DNA from 3 places in the Halomonas sp. LMYGS-3 genome. Region 3 is predicted to be linked to each of the others. Evidence: predicted binding sites of a transcription regulator. Region 3 holds the regulator's gene; each other region holds the start of a gene.

Region 1 (7,112 bases), on a different contig from region 3:
TCACCGTGGCGGCGACCCGGTCATGGCCGGCGATGGCGGCAGGCCTGGAAGGAGTAGGCATGCGGGAGTTCCCGGCCGTGGTTGTTGTTATGAATCCATTACCTTTACCGCATATCCTTCTCCGTGGCGAGCCTGCCCGCCACGACCGGGGTCAAGGCCAGGCGTAGACCCCGCGGTTGAGGCCGTCGCGGATCGCCGAGATCACCTTGGCGCCGCGCAGGGTGGCGCCGCTGAAGCCGTCGATGTCGTCGACGACCCGCTCCGGCTCGTAGAGCGAGAAGATGGCGGTCACCGGCTCACCGGCCAGGCGCTCGGCGATCTGTCGATGCTGCACCATCACCGGGTAGTGGTCGTCACCCTCCTCCAGTGCCAGGTAGTCGACACCGCGATAGGCCAGGTGACGGTAGTCGATCGACGTGAAGCGCCCATCGCGCACGTCGAAGGTGATGTTGACCTGAATCTCGCCACGGTCGGTGAACACGCCGCGGTAATGCCCGTCCTGGGGCAGGCCCAGCAGCGCCCGGTGCAGCCGCTCGTCCTCGGCCGGCGACAGGGGGACGCCCTCCGGCGCCTCGGCTGTCGCCTCCGGGGCCTCGACCGGCTCGCCCGCCTCGTCCACCAGGCGACCGATCAGGAAATCCTCGAGCAGGGTCGCCGCCCGCGGGCTGTGGGGCACCCCGGGGCGCTTGTTGGCCCACCCCTCGGTGGCCTCCCGACCACACCATTCGAGGATCACCGCCTCGTCGGTCGGGTGCCGCGGCACATAGTCGGTGATGTCGTAGACCCGGCCGTGGATCGCCTTCCAGCAGCTTTCGGCGGCGTCGTGCTCGGCGAGTTCTTCCCGGGTGATGTCTCGCTCGCCGTCCGGCGCAGCCCGCTCGTCGTCCGACGATAATGCATGGATCGAGACCAGGGTCAGCACGCTGGCCAGAAAGGCGATGAAGGCGGAGTAGGCGATCTTGTTGATGTTCATAGGAAGTCGAAGACCTCGCTGTGGATGCGTGAGGCGGGTAGGCCTTGTGCGCTGAGCAGTCGCTTCAGGTGTGCGTTCATTGCCGGCGGCCCGCAGAGATAGATCTCGCGCTCGGTGAAGTCGGGGCAGTGCTCGCGCAGGAAGGCTTCGGTCAAAGGGCCCAGCTCGCGGTAGAAGTGAGGCGTGCCCGTGAAGCCCTCGACCCGCGCGCCGATCGCCTCGAGCTCATCCAGGTAGTAGGCGCGATCCGGCCCGTTGGCCAGGTAGACCAGGTGCACCCGCCCCTCGGCGAGGCCCCGCTCAGCGATCTCGCGGGCACCGCCGACGAAGGGGGTGATGCCGATTCCGCCACCGAGCCAGAGCTGGTCACGCTCGGGGAAGCGGCGACCGTAGAACTCGCCGTAGGGCCCCTCGACCAGCACCCGGGTGTCCGGGGTCACGCCCAGCAGGGCATGGCTGGCATCGCCCAGATCCTTGATGCCGATGCGTAACCGCGCGTCCCCCGGCGCCGAGGCGATGGTGTAGGGGTGCTCCTCGCCACGCCCGGCGGTGAGGGTCTCGTCCAGCGGCGTGAGATAGACGAACTGCCCCGCCTCGTGCTCGATGCCCTTTCCTTCCGGCGCGAGCACCAGCTCCACGACACCTCGCGCCAGGGGCGTCACCGCCTCGACCCGGTAGGCGTGCCGCGCGACTCGGGGCGAGACCAGCTTGCGCCAGGCGATGGCGGCGAACCCGGCCAGCCCCAGCAGCCACCACAGTGCCGTCTCTCCGGCCAGCGGCAGCGCGTGCCCGAGGCCCAGCACCAGCGCCGCGGCAGAGACCAGATGCAGCCGCTTCCAGCGCTGGTAATGGGGCCGGCCGAAGAAGTCGAAAGTCGGCGCCAGGAAGATCACCATGGCCAGCCACGCCAGCCAGCCGAGCCAGACGGCAGCGTGGGAAACCGGCGGGAAGAGCGTGACCACCGCCACCTCCAGCGAGAGGGGCACCGCTGCCAGACCCAGCGCCAGGGCATGGATCATCACCAGGATGAAGGCACCGAACCCCAGCCAGTGGTGCAGGTGCCACAGCCGCGCCAGCCCGCCGAACCAGCGATCGGTTCCCGGCAGGCGGATGCTCACCGCCGCCGCCAGCAGCAGCATGGCGAGCCCCAGGATCCCCGTGGTGCGGCCGATCCAACCCAGCCAGGCACCGGCATCCTCGGCGCCCGGCCAGCCCAGCCGCGGCAGCGCCACCGCCAGCGGCACCAGCAGGGCCACCACCAGGGCGATATCGCCCGGCTTCGGGTAGCGTCGCATCGTCCCTCCTCGCCCTCTTCTGCTGCTCATTGTTGCGGATCGGTCGGCACATTCAACCGATGTGGCGGCTTGTCACGCCTGACTTGATCTGTGTCAGGTCGTTCATGCGTGCATGGTCCACACTGACACTCAGCAACATCCCCTTACCCCATGATGCAGGAGATCACATGGCACGTCATGACAAGGGTGCCGGCCCGTGGCTGGTCCTCGGCCTGCCGATCGCCCTCGGACTGGCCTGGATCACCCAGGGCACCGGGGTGGTCGGCAACGACCTCGAGCGCAACATCCATGTTCCCGATGAGCTGACCATGCCGTTGCAGGTGCAGGCGGCCTACAACGGCGAGCGGATCTTCTTCCGCTACCGCTGGCCCGCCGAACGCGCCCATGTCTATCACGACATGCTGCGCTTCGAGGACGGCGAATGGATCCGTCACGGCAGCTCACGAGCCGGCCCCGATCCCGACGGCACCTACGAGGACCGGGTGGCGATGCTGGTCGACGACGGTCGCGTACCGGACTTCGGCCGCTACGGCGGCTATATCACCGTCGGCGACCGGATGCGCTTCTTCAGCGACTCGGCCTCGCCTGCCGAGGTCACCGCCCATCCGCACCTGGGCGAGCGACTCGGCCAGAGCGACGTGCGCAAGTACCTGCCGGGCACGCGGACGGACCAGCATGACTGGCGCAGCGTGGTGGATGCCGACGTCCTGGCGACCCAGCGCGAGGCCGGCTACTTCCTCGACCTCTGGCACTGGCGCGCCGGACGCTCCAACCCCATCGGCGCCTCCGACGACCAGTGGATCGGCGAGTATCGCAACAGCGACGCCGGCACCGGCCCCTACACCACCAACTGGGACGCCGACAACAACCGCCCGCTCTGGATGCTCGACCCCGACCAGACCGGCCAGCGCGCGCTGCGCTGGGAGGACGTGACGTCCGGCCAGGTCGACTTCGACGGCCTCTACTACCTGTCCGAGGCCAACCGCACCGACTTCGACCCCGATCATGACTGGCAAAACGGCGACGTGATTCCGCGCCGCCTGCTGCGCGATCCCGCCGGCTCCCGCGGCGACATCGCGGTGCACGGCCAGGCCCGTTGGGAAGAGGGCCACTGGGACGTGACCCTGGTACGCGACATGGATACCCGCAGCCCACTGGACGACAAGGCCTTCCGTGACCAGGGCGTCTACGACATCGGCATCGCCGTGTATCGCAATGCCACCGGCAGCCGCTGGCACTACGTCTCGCATCCCCATTCGCTGGGGCTCGGCCGTCATGCCGACATCCAGGCCCAACGCATCGACGGCGACTCACCGGAGTGGGGCGACGACTGGTTCGAGATGACCCTGTTCTACCCCGGCCAGGTGGACTGGCCGCTGCTGACCAGCCGCGCCCATGCCGGAGCCGAGGACATCGCCGCCGGCAAGCCGGTGCGGCCCCGCCACAGCGAGAAGCAGCTGGCGCTCTACGGCGTGGAGAGGGAGTTCAACGACGCCATCACCACCCGCTGGTGGATGACCCTGATCGCCGGCCTGATCGCCATGCTCGGCGTGACCCTCGCCCTGCTGCCCAGCTTCCGCCCGACTCGCCGAGGAGACCGCTCATGACCGGTATGCACCATATGCTCGTCCATTTCCCGGAGGCGTTCTGGGCGCTGGCCACCCTGATGGTCCTGGTCGGCGCCCTGCTGCCCGGCCGCCTGGCCGAGCTCAGCCGCGCCGCCCTGCTGCCGGTGCTGGTGCTCAGCCTGCTCGGCGCCCTGGCCGCCATTGTCACCGGCAGCCTGGTCTGGCCGCTGGAAGCCAACCTGGCAAGCCCGCTGGCGCGCAACCATGTCCTGATGGCGCTGTGGACGCTGGGCCTCTACACCATGCTCACCGTGCTGGTGTGGCGCGCCGGCGCGGCCGCCTTCGACGGTGCCCGGCGCTGGGTACTGGTGATCCTGGCGCTGATGGGTGGGCTGCTGTTCGCCACCACCGGCACCCTGGGGGGCCATCTCGCCGGCGCGACGACCCGGTTCTCCGATCTGCTGCGCCTCACCGGCTGGGAGGTCTACACCACCTTCTACAGCCCCGGCTGGGTGGTGGCGGTGATGGTGATGATCGGCCTGGCCTGCGCCGTGCTGGGCATCATGACCCGGCGCAAGGCCAGCTGACGCCACATCCGGCGATCCCCCGTGGATAACCGAAGGCCCCGCGATCGCGGGGCCTTCGTATCGCGTGCCGTACCGGGCAGCGTTATTCGAAACTGAACCGCGGCTCGGGCGCCTCGGGCAGCAGGGCCGCACAGGCCCGCACTCGCTCCAGCAGTGCGTCATGGGTGGGCGCCAGCAGGTTGACATGGGCCAGCTTGCGGCCGGGGCGCTCGGCCTTGTCGTAGCGATGCAGGTGCGCATCCTCGATGGCCAGGATCGCGGCGTGATCGCCCTCACGGCCGATCACATTGATCATGCCGGTGGGCGCCCGCGCCGAGGTGTCGCCCAGCGGCAGGCCCTGGATGGCACGCAGGTGGTTCTCGAACTGGCTGGTCACCGCGCCCTCCATGGTCCAGTGACCGGAATTGTGCACCCGGGGCGCCATCTCGTTGGCGAGCAACCCGCCGTCGCGGGTCTGGAACAGTTCGAGGGTCAGCACGCCGACATAGTCGAGCTCGTCGAGCAGCGCGCGGATGTAGCCATCGGCGGTGAGCTGCACGGCCTCGTCGAGATCCGGCATCGGCGCCAGGGAATAGCGCAGGATGCCATCAACGTGGACGTTCTCGGCCATGGGATAGAAGACCACCTCGCCGTCGCGGCCGCGCACCGCGATGATCGACACCTCGCGCACGAAGTCGACGAAGGACTCGACGATCAGCCGCGGGTGACCGATGTGGCGCCAGGCGCCGGCGGCCTCGGCCGGGTCACGGATCACCGCCTGGCCCTTGCCGTCGTAGCCCTCGGTGACCGACTTGGCCACCACCGGGCAGCCCAGCTCCCGGGCCGCGGCCTCGAGCTCGTCGGCATGCTCCACCAGCCGGTAGGCCGGGGTGGGAATGCCCAGGCGGTCGAACAGCGCCTTCTCCTCGGCACGGTTCTGGCACACGCGGATCGCCTCGCTGGAGGGGTAGACGGGCTTGACCTCCTCGATGGCCTGGACCAGCGCCACCGGCAGGTGCTCGAACTCATAGGTGACCAGGTCGACCTTGGCCAGGAAGTCGTCGAGATGGTGCTGATCCGTATACACCATGACATCGCCGATGCCGGCGCTGGGGTGACCGGTGGTGTCGAGGAAAGTGAAGCGGTTGGCCAGCGGGTAGCCCGCCAGGGCCAGCATGCGGCCGAGCTGGCCGGCTCCCAGTACGCCGATGTTCATGTGACTTTCTCCTCTCGCTGGCTCACTCGGCCGCGGGGCGCGGGTCGGGGTTGTCGAGCACCGCCTGGGTCTGCTCGGCACGGAAGGCCTCGACGGCGGCGCGGATCTTCGTATCCTGCAGGCCGACGATCTGCGCCGCCAGCAGGCCGGCATTGGTCGCCCCGGCCTTGCCGATGGCCAGGGTGCCGACGGCGATGCCGCCAGGCATCTGCGCGATCGAGAGCAGCGAATCGAGGCCCTTCAACGCCTTGGACTCCACCGGCACGCCGAGCACGGGCAGCGGTGTCTGGGAGGCCACCATGCCAGGCAGATGGGCTGCCCCGCCGGCCCCGGCGATGATCACCTGGAGACCGCGCTCGGCGGCGGACTTGGCGTAGTCGAACAGCAGATCCGGGGTGCGGTGAGCCGAGACCACCCGGGTCTCGCAGGAGACCCCGAGACGTTCGAGCATCGCCACGGCATGCTCCATGACCGGCCAGTCGGATTTCGATCCCATGATCACGCCTACGCGTGGTGCTGATTGAGACGACGGCTCGTTCGACGGCGGCATGGTCTGCTCCTCGACACTCGGGCGGTGGAAAATGAAGGGCAGGTATTCTAACGGCGCTCGCAGGCGCCGTCATCTTGACCAATCGGGCAATCTCCCCCACCCGTCGCCGGGACGCGACAATTGCTTTCACCCTTCGTGCGCACTTCCTTGCCACACTGCTCCTCGACAGGGCCGGCAGGAGTGCCGGCACTCTACACAGAAGGAGAATGGCCATGAAACGCTCACTGATCCTGATCGCCTCCCTGACCACCGCCCTGGCCCTGGCCGGCTGCGACACGTCCGACGACGACACCCAGGCCGCCAACGGCGGCGACCAGACCGCCACCGACGAGACGCCCCAGCCGGAGGACACCACCGCCGTCGAGACGAGCGAGCAGGACGAGGACGCCGTGGAGGACGAGGGCACCGAAGAGGCCGAACTCCAGACCCTCGAGGGCAGCGTCACCTATCGCGAGCGCATCGCCCTGCCGGACGACGCCCTGCTCACCGTACAACTGCGGGATCTCTCCCTGGCCGATGCCGCGGCGGAAACCCTTGCCGAAATCGCGTTCGAGCCCGAGCAGCAGGTGCCTATCGACTTCGCCATCGAGTATGACGCCAACCTCGTGGCGACCGACGGTCGCTACGCGGTGCATGCCGAGATCCATGATACCGACGGTGAACGGCTCTGGACCACCGTCGACCACTATGGTGTCGAACTGGGCGACGAAGCGGCACATGGGCCGCTGGAGATCGTGCTGCAACGCGTCGCCGGGGAGGCCGATCCCATGAGCGAAATGACAGACGAAGCCGCCGACGAAGACGCCGACGAAGACGCCGACAGCAACGAGAACGAGGCGGTCGACGAAGACGCCTGATCGCGTGCCTCATGCCGAGCCCGCCACCCGCTGGCCGGATGGCGGGCTCGTTCGGTGGCTCAGCCACCCGCCGGACTTGCTTCCCGC
Region 2 (7,112 bases), on a different contig from region 3:
CCCTGCTCAACGGCACCCAGGTCTCCACCGCCTACGCCCTCAAGGGCCTGTTCGAGGCCGAGGACCTGTTCGCCGCCGCCATGGTGTGCGGCTCGCTGACCGTGGAAGCCACCCTCGGGTCGCGCTCGCCCTTCGACCCGCGCATCCACGAGGCACGCGGCCAGCGCGGCCAGCTCGATGCCGCCGCGACCTACCGTCACCTGCTGGGTGAACGCAGCGAGATCAGCGACTCCCACGCCGACTGCGACAAGGTGCAGGATCCCTACTCCCTGCGCTGCCAGCCCCAGGTGATGGGCGCCGCCCTGACCCAGCTCCGTCAGGCTGCCGAGGTCCTGGCGGTGGAAGTCAACGCGGTGTCGGACAACCCTCTGGTCTTCGTGGACGGCGACGACATCCTCTCCGGTGGCAACTTCCACGCCGAACCGGTGGCCATGGCCGCGGATAACCTGGCACTGGCCATCGCCGAGATCGGCTCCCTCGCCGAGCGACGCATCTCGCTGATGATGGACAAGCACATGTCGCAGTTGCCGCCCTTCCTGGTGGAGAAAGGCGGTGTCAACTCCGGCTTCATGATCGCCCAGGTGACGGCGGCGGCGCTGGCCAGCGAGAACAAGGCCCTGGCGCACCCGCACAGCGTCGACAGCCTCCCGACCTCGGCCAACCAGGAGGATCACGTCTCCATGGCCCCGGCCGCCGGCAAGCGCCTCTGGGAGATGGCCGACAACGTACGCGGCATCGTTGCCATCGAGTGGCTGGCCGCCTGCCAGGGCCTCGACATGCGCAACGGCATGCAGACCTCCGAGACGCTGGAGCAAGCCCGTCGACTCCTCCGCGAGCGCGTGGCGCACTACGCCGAGGACCGCTTCTTCGCCCCGGACATCGAGGCCGCCACCGAACTGCTCGCCAGCCGCACCTTGAGCCCGCTGGTGCCGGCCGGTATGCTGCCGAGCCTTCACTGACGCCGCTTCTCCCCCGCCCCCACGGCCGCGCCCTGGGGGCGGTCATCGCCTTCCACCTCAACGACAAGAGCCTGTTCCATGAATGCCATCGTTCTGGCCATCCTGGTGATGGTCGGCCTGAGTCTTGCCCGGGTTTCCGTGGTCTTCGCCCTGATCGTCGCCAGCCTGGTCGGCGGCCTCTACGCCGGCATGCCGCTGGCCGAGATCCTCGACGCCTTCAATGACGGCCTCGGCAACGGCGCCACCATCGCCCTCTCCTACGCGGTACTCGGCGCCTTCGCCGTGGCGCTGGCCCGCTCCGGCATCACCGAGCTGATGGCCAATCGCGCCATCCGCCGCTTCCACCTCGACGAGTCGGGAAGCAGCCGCCGCACCGTCACCTATACCCTGCTGGCGGCCCTGCTCGCCGCCGCGGTGAGCTCCCAGAACCTGATCCCGGTGCATATCGCCTTCATCCCGGTGCTGGTGCCGCCGCTGCTCAAGCTGATGAACCACCTGAAACTCGACCGGCGCCTGGCGGCCTGCGTCATCACCTTCGGCATCACCGCCCCCTACATGCTGCTGCCGGTGGGCTTCGGCGCCATCTTCCTGAACGACATCCTGCTGGCCAACCTCAACGAGAGCGGCGCCGCCCTGGGCCTCGAGGTGACCCGCCAGATGGTGCCCCTGGCCATGGTGATCCCCATCGGCGGCATGGCGCTGGGGCTGGCCGTCGCCGTGCTGTGGAGCTATCGCAAGCCGCGCCACTACCAGGATCGCGACCTGGCCCACGGCGACGAGACGCCCGCCGAGGCGGCGACGCACCTGGCACCCTGGCAGCTCGGCGTGCTCGCCGTGGCGCTGGGCGGCACCGTGGCCCTGCAGCTGATCACCGGCTCCATGGTGCTGGGCGGGCTGTTCGGCTTCGCCTTGCTCTCGGTGAGCGGCGTCTTCCGCTGGCGCGAGCAGGACGGCATCTTCACCGAAGGCATGCGCATGATGGCCCTGGTCGGGTTCATCATGATCTCGGCGGCGGGCTTCGCCAGCGTGATGCAGGCCAGCGGCGAGGTCGAGGGCCTGGTCACCGGCTCCGCCGAGCTGATCGGCGACAACAAGGGACTCGCGGCCCTGGTGATGCTGCTGGTCGGGCTCTTCATCACCATGGGCATCGGGTCGTCCTTCTCGACTATTCCGATCATCGCCTCGCTCTACGTGCCCCTGGCACTCGGCTTCGGCTTCTCGCCCCTGGCCACCGTGGCCCTGGTCGGCACCGCCGCGGCCCTGGGCGACGCCGGCTCGCCGGCCTCGGACTCGACCCTGGGGCCCACCGCCGGCCTCAACGCCGACGGCCAGCACGACCATATCTGGGACAGCGTGGTGCCCACCTTCCTGCACTACAACATCCCGCTGATCGCCTTCGGCTGGGTCGCCGCCATGCTGCTGTAGAACTGACAGGGCGCCTCCAGGGGGGCAGACCGTCACGGTCCCTGGTCATCCCACCTCGTGACCTTGATCTGCATCACTGCGCTGCAGCAAAGACTATGCTACAAGCGGAAAGGCAACCTCGACCCCGCCGGAGGTAAGGGATGACCACACCGCCATCGCCAGACCGCCAGGAGTGGCACGCCCTGTCCACCGACCAGGCCCTGCAATACCTCGAGGCCGGCCAGCAGGGCCTGGACAGCCGCGAAGCCCAGCGACGCCTGGCGCACCATGGACTCAACCAGCTGCAGCAGGCCGAGGCCCGCCCCTGGTGGAAGCGCCTGCTGGCGCAGTTCAACAACATTCTCATGCTGGTGCTGATCGTCGCCGCCATCGCCAGCCTGGGCCTGGGCCACCGGCTCGATGCTGCGGCCATCCTCGGCGTGGTGCTGATCATCGCCCTGATCGGCTTCCTCCAGGAGGGCAAGGCCGAGCAGGCCCTGGACAGCATCCGCCGGATGCTCTCGCCCCAGGCCAACGTCCTGCGTGACGGCAAGCGCCGGGTGATTCCCGCCGAGCAGCTGGTGCCCGGCGATATCGTGCTGGTGGAGAGCGGCGATCGGGTACCCGCCGACCTGCGCCTGCTCGAAGCGCGCCGCTTCCGTACCGAGGAGGCCTCCCTGACCGGCGAGTCCAGCGCCGTGGACAAGGCGACCGAGGCGGTGGCCGAGGACGCCGAACTGGGCGACCGCACCGGCATGGCCTATGCCAGCACCATCGTGGTCCAGGGCAGGGCCCGCGGCCTGGTGGTGGCCACCGGCGCCCATACCGAGATCGGGCGCATCTCCGAGATGCTGCGCGAGGTCGAGAAGCTCAAGACCCCCCTGCTGCGCCAGATCGATCGCGCCGGGCGCGTCCTGGCGATCTGCATCCTGATCGCCGCGGCCATGACCGGGACCTTCGGCGTCCTGGTCCACGGCCAGCCTCTGGGCGAGATGTTCATGGCCGCCGTGGGGCTGGCCGTGGCCGCCATTCCCGAGGGCCTGCCGGCCATCGTCACCATCGGCCTGGCGCTGGGCGTCCAGACCATGGCGCGGCGCAACGCCATCATTCGCCGCCTGCCAGCGGTGGAGACCCTGGGCTCCATCTCGACCATCTTCTCCGACAAGACCGGTACCCTGACCCGCAACGAGATGACCGCCCAGGCGATCTGGCTCCCGGAGGGCGAGATCCATATCGAGGGCACCGGTTTCGCGCCGGAGGGCGGCTTCTTCCGGGCCGGCGAGGCCGGCAAGCCCGAGGGCGGGACACTGAACCTCGACGAGCATCATGCCCTGCGTCACTTCCTCAAGGTGGGCGTGCTGTGCAACGACGCCGAGCTGGCCCAGGAGGAGGGGCGCTGGACGATCCACGGCGATCCCACCGAGGGCGCCCTGGTGGTCGCCGCCGCCAAGGCCGGGCTCGAGGCACGCACCCTGCGCGGCGACCATGACCGCCAGGACGCCATTCCCTTCGAGTCCGAGCGCAAGTACATGGCCACCCTGCACGAGGTGGAGGGGGAACAGCGGCTGCTGGTCAAGGGCGCCCCGGACCGCCTGCTGGAGATGTGCCACCGGGTCCGCGACAACGGCGGCGAGACCGAACTGGACCCGGCGGAGTGGGAAGCGCGCATCCATGCCCTCTCCTCCCGCGGCCTGCGGGTACTGGCGCTGGCCGAGAAGCCGCTGCAGGAAGTCGAGGCCCTCGACGACGAACACGCCGAACAGGGACTGGTGCTGCTGGGCCTCGTCGGGCTGCTCGACCCGCCCCGGGACGAGGCCATCGAGGCGGTCAAGGACTGCCTGACGGCCGGTATCCGGCCGGTGATGATCACCGGCGACCACGCCGTCACCGCCCAGGCCATCGCCCGGCAGCTGGGCTTCCTCCACACCGACCGCGCCCTCTCCGGCCGCGAGATCGAGGCGATGTCCGACGCCGAGCTCGAGGCGATCATCGAGGAAGTCGACGTCTTCGCCCGCGCCGCGCCGGAGCACAAGCTACGCCTGGTCAAGGCCATGCAGGCCAGGGGCGGCATCTGCGCCATGACCGGCGACGGCGTCAACGACGGCCCGGCGCTCAAGCGCGCCGACGTGGGCGTGGCCATGGGCATCCAGGGCACCGAGGCGGCCAAGGAGGCCGCCGAGATGGTGCTCGCCGACGACAACTTCGCCACCATCGTCGGCGCCATCCGCGAGGGCCGCAAGGTCTACGACAACATCCGCAAGACCATCACCTTCATCCTGCCCACCAACGGCGGTCAGGGGCTGGCCATCATGCTCGCCGTGCTGGCCGGCACCCAGCTGCCGGTCACCCCGCTGCAGGCGCTGTGGGTCAACATGGTGGTGGCCGTCACCCTGGGCCTGGCGCTGGCCTTCGAGTCCGCCGAACGGGACATCATGTCCCGTCAGCCCCGCGACCCGGACGCCTCCCTGCTCGATCTCTTCCTGCTGTGGCGGGTGGTGTTCGTCTCGTTGCTGCTGCTCGCCGGGGTGTACGGCATGTTCGGCTGGATCCTCGCCCATGGCGGCAGCCTCGACCTGGCCCGCAGCGGGGCGGTCAACATGCTGGTGATGGGCAGCGCCGCCTACCTGATCAACAGCCGCTACCTGCTGGCCAGCACCCTGTCGCTGGACGGCATCTTCGGCAGTCGTCCGGTGTGGCTCTCCATCGGCATCATCATGGCGCTGCAGCTGGGCTGGACCTACCTGCCCTTCATGCAGCTGATCTTCGGCAGCGAGGGGCTCGGCCTCGGTCACTGGGCGGTGATCCTGGTCGCCAGCCTGGCCCTCTACCTGGTGGTGGAAGCGGAGAAGTGGATACTGCGCCGCCGCGCCACGGGCGGCGCCAGGCCAACCCCATCCGGCACCAGCGATCGTGAGGCCGAGGCGCGCTGACGTGTGGGGATCACTCCAGCAGTTGGGCCAGTTGTTCCTCCAGTTTGGGAAGCTGGCCTTCCACGACACCCCAGACGATTCGCGGATCCACGACCGCATAGCCATGAATCAGCATGTTGCGGAAAGCGACCATACGCGAAAGGTCAGATAACTTGTCGGCCAGCACAGGATCGAGCTTCGACAGCTGGTTGGCCGCTTCGCCGAGAATCTCGCATTGGCGCTCCACGGCGGATTGCAAGAGATCGTCGGCCAGATAGTCCTCGAAGGTCTTGCCTTGGGTGAATCGACGAATGCGCTCAACGGCAAGCTGCATGTCATGCAGATATTTTCGCGGATCACGCCGCATAGAGCAGGGCCTCGCTTTGCTCGACACTCTGCCGGAACCACGGATTGGAAAGCGCATGGGGCGTCACCAGGTCAACCGGTCGCTCGAGCCGCGTTTCCAGTGCCGCCTTGAGGGAAAAGAAGGAGTCAGCCATCTCGGCAGGGGATAGCTCGGGCTCGAACTCCACCAGGAAATCCAGATCGCTGGCGTCGGAGAAATCACCTGCTACAGCCGACCCGAACGCCGCTAGACGACGGACACCATAACTACGACACAGTGCCTGAATATCCTCTCGCGCATTCTCCAGCAGTGCGATCATACCCCCTCCGAAGTGACCTCGTCCTTGCCTGATCATAGCATCGAATAGGGGCTACCCCCGCCGCTTGGTGCGGGGGAGGGATACGCGACCGAGTTGCGCCGGCAAAGGCGCAACCTGGAAGCCTCCTTTCAGGTCATTGCCCCTACAGGTTCTGCTCGAGCTCCGGCAGCGCCTGGAACAGATCGACGACCAATCCGTAATCGGCTACCTGGAAGATCGGCGCTTCCTCGTCCTTGTTGATGGCGACGATCACCTTGGAGTCCTTCATGCCCGCCAGGTGCTGGATGGCCCCCGAGATGCCCACGGCGATGTAGAGCTCGGGGGCGACGATCTTGCCGGTCTGGCCCACCTGCATGTCGTTGGGCACGAAGCCGGCGTCCACCGCGGCGCGCGACGCGCCGATGGCCGCGCCCAGCTTGTCGGCGATGCCCTCGAGCAGCTGGAAGTTCTCGCCGCTGCCCATGCCGCGGCCGCCGGAGATCACCACCCGAGCCGCGCCCAGCTCGGGGCGGTCGGACTGGGCCAGCGCTTCCTTGACGAAGGTGGACTGGGCGTTGTCGGCCACGAAGTCGACCGTCTCGATGTCGGCGCTACCGCCCTGATCTTGTGAAGAGCCCACGGCGTCGAAGGCGGTGGTCCGCACGGTGATCACCTTGAGCGCATCGGCGCTCTGCACCGTGGCGATGGCGTTGCCGGCGTAGATCGGCCGCTGGAAGGTATCGGCGCTCTCCACGGCGATGATCTCGGAGAGTTGGCTGACGTCCTTGAGCGCGGCGAGGCGCGGCAGCACGTTCTTGCCGGTGGTGGAGGCCGCCGCCAGCATGTGAGTGTAGTCGGAGGCGAGCTCGGCGAGCAGCGCCGCGGTGGGCTCGGCCAGCTGATGGGCGTAGGCGGCGTGGTCGGCCACGCGCACCTTGCGCACGCCGTCCAGCTTGGCGGCTGCTTCCGCCACGGCGCCGACACTCTCGCCCGCCACCAGCACGTCGATATCGCCACCACCGGCTTGTGAGACCTGCTGGGCAGCCGCCACGATATGTGCCGTGGCCGAGCTCAATTCCCCGTTATGCTGTTCGGCGAGTACCAGGATGCTCATGCAATCCGCTCCTTTCAAAGCACTGTTTTCAAATAACTTTGGCTTCGTTCTTGAGTTTGTCCACGAGCTCATCCACGGAGCC
Region 3 (7,112 bases):
TGACACCGGGCCGCCCGGCGGCCGAATGACCGCCATCCGGCCCGGTGTCGCCACCCCGACCACCCCATGACCGCAGAAGCCGCCGCCGCGTCCGAACTCGACTGCTACCACTGCGGTAGCCAGGTCCCCGCCGGGGCGCCCTGGTCGATCACCCTCGACGACCGGGCGCACCCGCTCTGCTGCCCCGGCTGCGAGGCGGTGGCCCACGCCATCGTCGACGGCGGACTCGCGAGCTACTACCGCTTCCGCACCGAGCTGCCGGAGCGCCCGGATGACCGCCAGGCGGCCAGGGCCGAGACCTGGGCGGTGTTCGACGATCCCGGCCTGCAGCGGCAGTTCGTGCACCCCGAGGCCGGCAGCGAGCACGTCCACGCCACCCTGGCGGTGGACGGCATCACCTGCGCCGCCTGCGCCTGGCTGATCGAGCACCGCCTCAACGCCCTGGAGGGCATCGACTCCAGCGCCGTCAACCTCACCCATCACCGGGTGCGGGTGAGCTGGGACCCACGGAGAGCCAAGTTGTCGCGCATCCTCGCCGAGATGGCGACGATCGGCTACCAGGCCCAGCCCTACGAGCCCGACGCGGCCCAGGCGCGTCTGCACCACGAGGAGCGCATGAACGTGCGGCGACTGATCGTCGCCGCCGTGGGCATGATGCAGGTGATGATGTTCTCCATCCCCATCTACGTGGCCGGCCCCGGTGAGATCAGTGACGACTTCCACGCCCTCTTCCACTGGCTCTCCTTCGCCCTGGCCACGCCGGTGGTGTTCTTCTCCGCCCTGCCCTTCTTCCGCAATGCCCTGCGCGACCTGCGCACCCGGGTGCTGGGCATGGACGTGCCGGTGTCGCTCGCCATCGGCGGCGCCTATCTCGCCAGCGGCTATGCGGTGCTCTCGGGCACCGGCGAGGTCTACTTCGACTCGGTGGCCATGTTCACCTTCTTCCTGCTCTTCGGCCGCTACGTGGAGGCCCGCGCCCGGCGCCGCAGCGGTCACAGCGGCAATGCCATGTCCGGCGCCCTGCCGCTCTCGGCGATCCGCCTGACCGACGAGGGCGAGGAGCGCATCCTGCCGGCCAGCGAACTCGCCGCCGGCGACCGGGTGCTGGTCAAGGCCGGCCACGGGGTGCCCGCCGACGGGGTGATCGAGGATGGCGAGTCGAGCCTCGACGAATCGATGCTCACCGGCGAGTACCTGCCGGTGATGCGCCGGGTCGGCGAGACCGTCACCGGTGGCAGCCAGAACATCGAGAGCCCGCTGGTGGTGCGCGTGACCCACGCCGGCCCCGAGGCCCGGGTGGCCGGCATCGTCGACCTCACCGATCGTGCTTTCGCCAGTCGCCCGCGGCTGGCCCGGATGGCCGCCCGCATGTCGCACCTCTTCGTGCTGCGACTGCTGTTCGTCACCCTCGGGGTGGCCACCGTCTGGTGGTTCATCGATCCCCCCCGGGTGCTCTGGGTCACTCTCTCGGTGCTGGTGGTGACCTGCCCCTGTGCCCTGGCACTTGCCACTCCCACGGCGTTGACCGCCGGCCACGGCCAGCTGCGGCGGCGTGGTGTGCTGGTGACCCGGGCCGACGCCATCGAGGCGCTCTCCCAGCTCGACCGGGTGATCCTCGACAAGACCGGCACCCTGACCACCGGCCGGATGGCGCTGGTGGAGACCCGACCGCTCGGCGATCTCGACGGTGAACGCGCTCGGGCACTCGCCGCGGCCCTGGAAGCGAGCTCCGAACATCCCATCGCTCGGGCCTTCCGTCCTCACCGCGACGCCACCATGCGCGCGCAGCACCTGGTCAGCCGCACCGGCCAGGGCCTGGAGGGCGAGATCGGGGGCCGCCGTTGGCGCCTGGGCAAACCCGATTTCGCCGCACCCGGACTCTCGCTCACGCCGCCGGGCGAGGACCAGTGGCTGCTGCTCGCCGAAGCGGGCGAGCCTCGCGCCTGGTTCGCCCTGCACGACCATGTGCGTGAGGACGCAGCCGACACCATCGCCGCCCTGCAGGCGCAGGGGCTCGAGGTGGAGCTGCTCTCCGGCGACACCCCGGCGGCCGTGAGCCGGCTGGCCGAGCGCCTCGGCATCACGACCTGGCACGCCTCGGCCAGCCCCGAGGACAAGCTCGCGCGCATCCGCACCCTGCAGGCCGAGGGCGAGAAGGTGGCGATGATCGGCGACGGCATCAACGACGTGCCGGTGCTCGCCGGTGCCGACGTGGCCATCGCCATGAACGGCGCCACCGACCTCGCCCGTACCAGTGCCGACGCCGTCTTGCTCAGCCCGCGGCTGATGCGTATCGTCGAGGCCATCGAGATCAGTCGTGCCACCCGCCGGACCATGCGCCAGAACATGATCTGGTCGGTGTGCTACAACGCCTCGGCCCTGCCCCTGGCGGCCATCGGCATCGTGCCGCCCTGGGTGGCCGCGCTGGGCATGTCGGCCAGTTCCCTGGTGGTGGTGGGCAATGCCCTGCGCCTCAACCGCTTCCGCTCGGCCGCCGCGCCCATCGTCCCGACTCCACGGCTGGTGAACGCATGAGCATTCTCTATCTGCTGATTCCGCTGTCGCTGATCCTGCTCGGCCTGGCCGTCTGGGCCTTCTTCTGGGCGGTGAAGAACGACCAGTTCGAGGACCTGGAAGGCCCCGCCCACCGCATCCTCTTCGACGAGGACGAGAACGACCTCCCCGCCGAGGAGCGTGAGCGTCGGCGGCAACAGACCCGGCGCGACGACGCCGGCGACGACGGGGCCTGATGGATCCCACCGGCCTCGGCCTGCCGCCGCTGATGGCGGCCTTCGTCTTCGGCCTGCTGGGAGGTGCCCACTGTATCGGCATGTGCGGCGGCATCATGAGTGTGCTGACCTTCGCCGTGCCCCCCAGCATGCGTTCAGCGACCCGGCTCACCGGCCTGTTGCTGGGCTACAACCTGGGGCGCATCGCCAGCTACATGGTCGCCGGGGCCCTGGTCGCCGGGCTCGGCACCCTGATCGGGGTGGCCCCCGGCGCCCGACTGGCGCTGCAGGGGCTGGCCGCGGTGATGCTGATCCTGATGGCGCTCTATATCGCCGACTGGTGGAAGGGGCTGCTCAGGGTGGAGGCCGTCGGCAAGCGGCTGTGGTGCCATCTGGAGCCGGTGGGCCGGCGGCTGATGCCGGTGGTGAAGGTTCCCCAGGCCGTGGCGCTGGGGGCGGTCTGGGGCTGGCTGCCCTGTGGCCTGGTCTACTCCATGCTCGCCTGGAGCCTGGCCAGTGCCGCCCCGCACCATGGTGCGGCGCTGATGGGCGCCTTCGGCCTGGGCACCCTGCCGGCCCTGCTGGTCACCGGCCTGGCGGCACGCCAGCTCGGCGCCCTGATCCGCCACCGAGCCACCCGCATGCTGGCCGCGACGTCGATCATCGCCTTCGCCCTGTGGCAGCTCTGGGTGCTGCTGCCCGGTGTCGGCCACGCCTGATCCAGCGGCGATCACGCCCCGGCTTGACCCAGCTCAACACGGCCAAGGGCCGCTCTCGCTACCATCAGGACATGCCCATCATCCGGAGTGCCGTCATGTCCGCTCACGCGAATCGCCAAGGCCCAGGGGGTTCCGCCCGGTTCGTCTGGGACGCGGCTCTGCTGCGCCGCTATGACACCCCCGGGAGACGTTACACTACCTACCCCACGGCGCACTGCTTCGGGGACGACTTCGGGGCCGAGGCGTTCATCGCGGCACTCGAGCGCAGCAACGACGATGGTCGCCCGCTGTCGCTCTACGTGCATGTACCCTTCTGCCGCCTGGCCTGCTTCCACTGTGCCCGCCACAAGATCGCCACCGGTGACACGCGGCTGGCCGAAGCGTACCTTTCGCGGCTCGACCGGGAGATGGTACTCACCTCTCGCCATCTCGACGCGTCGCGGGAAGTCCAGCAGTTGCACTGGGGTGGCGGCACCCCGACCTTTCTTTCGCTCGCCCAGATGAGCGACCTGATCGATCGTCTCGATGCCCGCTTCGGTCTCTCGGGCTCGAGGGAGCGCGACTACGCCATCGACATCGACCCGCGGGAGGCCAGTGTCTTCACCCTGCGCCACCTGCAGGCGCTGGGCTTCAATCGCCTGAGCCTCGGCGTCCTGGACCTGGACCTCAGGGTCCAGCGGGCGATCAACCGGCTCCAGCCCCGAGTGCTCACCGAGTCGTTGATCGACGAGGCCGACCGCCTCGGCTTCCGCTCGCTCAACCTCGACCTGATCGCCGGACTGCCACTGCAGACTCGCGACAGCTTCGCCGAGACCCTGGAGCAGGTGATCGCCATGGCCCCGGCTCGACTGTCGGTCTTCAACTACGTCCACCGGCCCGAGCGCTTCACGTCCCAGCGGCACATCCGCGCCGAGGATCTTCCCGGCCCCGAGGAGACGCTGGCGATGCAGCATACCACCCTCGACATGCTGACCTCGGCCGGCTATGTGCATCTCGGCATGGAGCACTTCGCTCGCCCCGACGACAGCCTGGCCGTTGCCCAGCGTCAGGGCACCCTCGCGCGGGACATCCAGGGCTACTCCAGGCACACGAGATGCGACCTGGTGGGGCTCGGTGTCTCGGCGATCAGTCGTGTCGATGACGTCTACGCCCGGAATCCCGCAGACCTCGTCGCCTACGAGGCGGCGCTGGATGCCGGTCAGCTGGCCACCGCCCGCGGGCTGCGCCTCACCCTCGACGACCGGCTGCGGCGGCACGCCATCGAGCGCCTGATGTGCGACATGGCCCTCGACCTCGAAGCACTGGGCCAGGCCTTCGGGGTCGACGCCGAGGCCTGCCTGGCCGACGCCCTGGCCCGGCTGGAAGCCGCCGAACGCGACGGCCTGGTGAAGCGCCGCGGCCATCGGCTCGTCGTCACGCCGAGCGGCCGGCTGCTGATCCAGCACCTCGCCATGGCCTTCGACGCCTACCTGCCACTACGGCCGGTGTCGAACGACTCCCGCAGCGCGTGAGCGACTACCTCCAATGGCGGGAGGCTACCTCCAAAGGGATGCTTTGCCGGCCTGGGGTAATCCTCCATAATGGTGACTGAGTCATCATCATGGAGGCGAGCATGCCCGATACCGCGATCGGCAGGCGGCATTCCCTGCTGCACGAGACCCGCTGCCAGACCTGCAGCCTCAGCTCGCTCTGCCTGCCGCTGGCGCTCGAGCTCCAGGACATGGACCAGTTCGATGCCATCATCCGCCGCCGCGCGCCCCTGAAGAAGGGCGAGGCACTGTTCCGCCAGGACAGTGCCTTCACCAGCGTCTACGCCGTGCGCTCGGGCAGCCTCAAGCAGGTCACCACCGAGGGCAGCGGCGAGGACCAGCTGACCAACTTCTACCTGCCCAGCGAACTGGTGGGCCTCGATGGCATCGACGAGGAACGCTATCCCGGCACGGTGGTCGCGCTCGAGACCACCACCGTGTGCGAGATTCCCTTCGATCGTCTCGATGCCCTCTCCGAGGAGCTGCCGGAGCTGCGCACCCAGCTCTACCGCAGCATGAGCAAGGAGATGCGCGACGATCGCCGCATGATGCGGCTGTTGTCGCGCAAGACCGCCGACCAACGCCTGGCGACCTTCTTCGCCAGCCTCTCGGATCGTTTCCGCCGCCGCGGCTACTCGCCCTACAGCTTCCGCCTCTCCATGTCCCGGGCCGACATCGGCAACTATCTGGGCCTGGCGGTGGAGACGGTGAGCCGCATCCTCGGTCGCTTCCAGTCCCAGGGGCTGGTGGCCGTCTCCGGCCGCGAGGTCAATATCCTCGACCTGGCGGCGCTGGCCCGGGTCGCCGAAGAGGATGGCGCCCGCTAGCGCCATACCATAAGCAGAAACCCCCGCTGGAATACCACACCCAACGGGGGTTTCTGTTGAACAGCAGGGGCAGGGAGTCGCGGCTTACCCGGCGACAGGCCTGCGCGGAGGCGCTGTGAACCCCTCCCTGGGCGCTACATTTGCCATCCTTGGCAAATGACCTCCGCTTCGGCCTGTCCCCGGCGCCGCTCGCGTGGTTGGAACTGGTCCACCATCTCACACCTACAACTCGTTGAGGATATCGATGCGCTCGGCCTGCCACCGGGCCTGCTTCTCCTCCAGGCCGGCAAAGTCGAACAGCTCCCGATCGGCCAGCTGCGAGGGCGCCACGTTGGTCACCGCCTTGAACATGCTCTCGAGTCGACCGGGATGCTTGGCCTCCCACTCGGCGAGCATCTCCTTGACCACCTGACGCTGCAGGTTGGGCTGGGAGCCGCAGAGGTTGCAGGGAATGATCGGGAAGGCCATCAACCGCGCGAATTCGGCGATATCCGCCTCGCGGCAGTAGGCCAGCGGGCGGATGACGATGTTCCGGCCATCATCGGAGAGCAGCTTGGGCGGCATCGCCTTGAGGCTGCCGCCGAAGAACAGGTTGAGGAACAGCGTCTCGAGGATATCCTCGCGGTGGTGACCCAAGGCGATCTTGGTGGCGCCGATCTCTTCGGCGAAGCCGTAGAGCGAGCCGCGCCGCAGCCGCGAGCAGAGCGCACAGGTGGTCTTGCCCTCGGGGGTCTTCTCCTTGACCACCGAATAGGTGTCGCGCTCGAGGACGTGATACTCGACGCCGGTGCCGTCCAGGTACTCGGGCAGCACATGCTCGGGAAAACCGGGCTGCTTCTGGTCGAGGTTGACCGCCACCAGCGAGAAATTCACCGGGGCGTTGCGCTGCAGGTTACGCAGGATCTCGAGCAGAGTGTAGCTGTCCTTGCCGCCGGACAGGCAGACCATCACCCGGTCGCCCTCGCGGATCATCTCGTAGTCGATGATGGCGTTGCCCACCTGGCGTCGCAGCCGCTTCTGCAGCTTGTTGAACTCGCGCCGGCCCTTCGCGTCGAGGGCGTCGAGAGGCGTGGCATCGCCATCCGTGACGGAGGCGTCAGCGGGGCTGGGATCGAAGTTCACGGCATCTTGCATGGTCGGGGCACTGCCAGAGCGGCTGGAAAATGACGGGTGCCTATCCTACCACTGCCGCCGCCAGCTGGCGACGGAATGCCCCGGATTCCGCAGGCCTCAGGAGGATCGCTTCGCCAGCATGGCGCCTCTCTCCAGGCGCAGGTACATCAGCGCCGTGGTCACCGCATCGCCCAG

What was found. Region 3 encodes FNR, which switches genes on or off when oxygen is low (the NO sensors DNR and NnrR bind a similar motif). Its sites were predicted from a motif close to TTGATNTANATCAA; they were not measured.
Region 1: the regulator FNR is predicted to act here: its motif matches at 2,352-2,365, upstream of AC5W54_RS14980 (ferredoxin reductase family protein).
Region 2: the regulator FNR is predicted to act here: its motif matches at 2,448-2,461, upstream of AC5W54_RS21860 (cation-translocating P-type ATPase).

The regions. Positions count from the first base shown of each region.
Region 1 is NZ_JCAKFQ010000016.1:69,021-76,132, forward strand. Features, by position in the region: gene AC5W54_RS14975 (cytochrome b5 domain-containing protein) at 152-973, opposite strand; gene AC5W54_RS14980 (ferredoxin reductase family protein) at 970-2,268, opposite strand; gene AC5W54_RS14985 (ethylbenzene dehydrogenase-related protein) at 2,373-3,875, shown strand; gene AC5W54_RS14990 (DUF2231 domain-containing protein) at 3,872-4,423, shown strand; gene AC5W54_RS14995 (5-(carboxyamino)imidazole ribonucleotide synthase) at 4,506-5,618, opposite strand; gene purE (5-(carboxyamino)imidazole ribonucleotide mutase) at 5,641-6,168, opposite strand; gene AC5W54_RS15005 (YbaY family lipoprotein) at 6,381-7,025, shown strand; gene AC5W54_RS15010 (TRAP transporter permease) at 7,085-7,112, opposite strand, start outside.
Region 2 is NZ_JCAKFQ010000048.1:1,122-8,233, forward strand. Features, by position in the region: gene hutH (histidine ammonia-lyase) at 1-959, shown strand, start outside; gene AC5W54_RS21855 (Na+/H+ antiporter family protein) at 1,038-2,384, shown strand; gene AC5W54_RS21860 (cation-translocating P-type ATPase) at 2,525-5,293, shown strand; gene AC5W54_RS21865 (HepT-like ribonuclease domain-containing protein) at 5,304-5,639, opposite strand; gene AC5W54_RS21870 (nucleotidyltransferase family protein) at 5,629-5,937, opposite strand; gene AC5W54_RS21875 (electron transfer flavoprotein subunit alpha/FixB family protein) at 6,080-7,030, opposite strand; gene AC5W54_RS21880 (electron transfer flavoprotein subunit beta/FixA family protein) at 7,059-7,112, opposite strand, start outside.
Region 3 is NZ_JCAKFQ010000004.1:210,729-217,840, forward strand. Features, by position in the region: gene AC5W54_RS05820 (FixH family protein) at 1-29, shown strand, start outside; gene AC5W54_RS05825 (heavy metal translocating P-type ATPase) at 67-2,535, shown strand; gene ccoS (cbb3-type cytochrome oxidase assembly protein CcoS) at 2,532-2,750, shown strand; gene AC5W54_RS05835 (sulfite exporter TauE/SafE family protein) at 2,750-3,448, shown strand; gene hemN (oxygen-independent coproporphyrinogen III oxidase) at 3,544-4,959, shown strand; gene fnr (fumarate/nitrate reduction transcriptional regulator Fnr) at 5,061-5,804, shown strand; gene ttcA (tRNA 2-thiocytidine(32) synthetase TtcA) at 6,027-6,938, opposite strand; gene AC5W54_RS05855 (3'-5' exonuclease) at 7,035-7,112, opposite strand, start outside.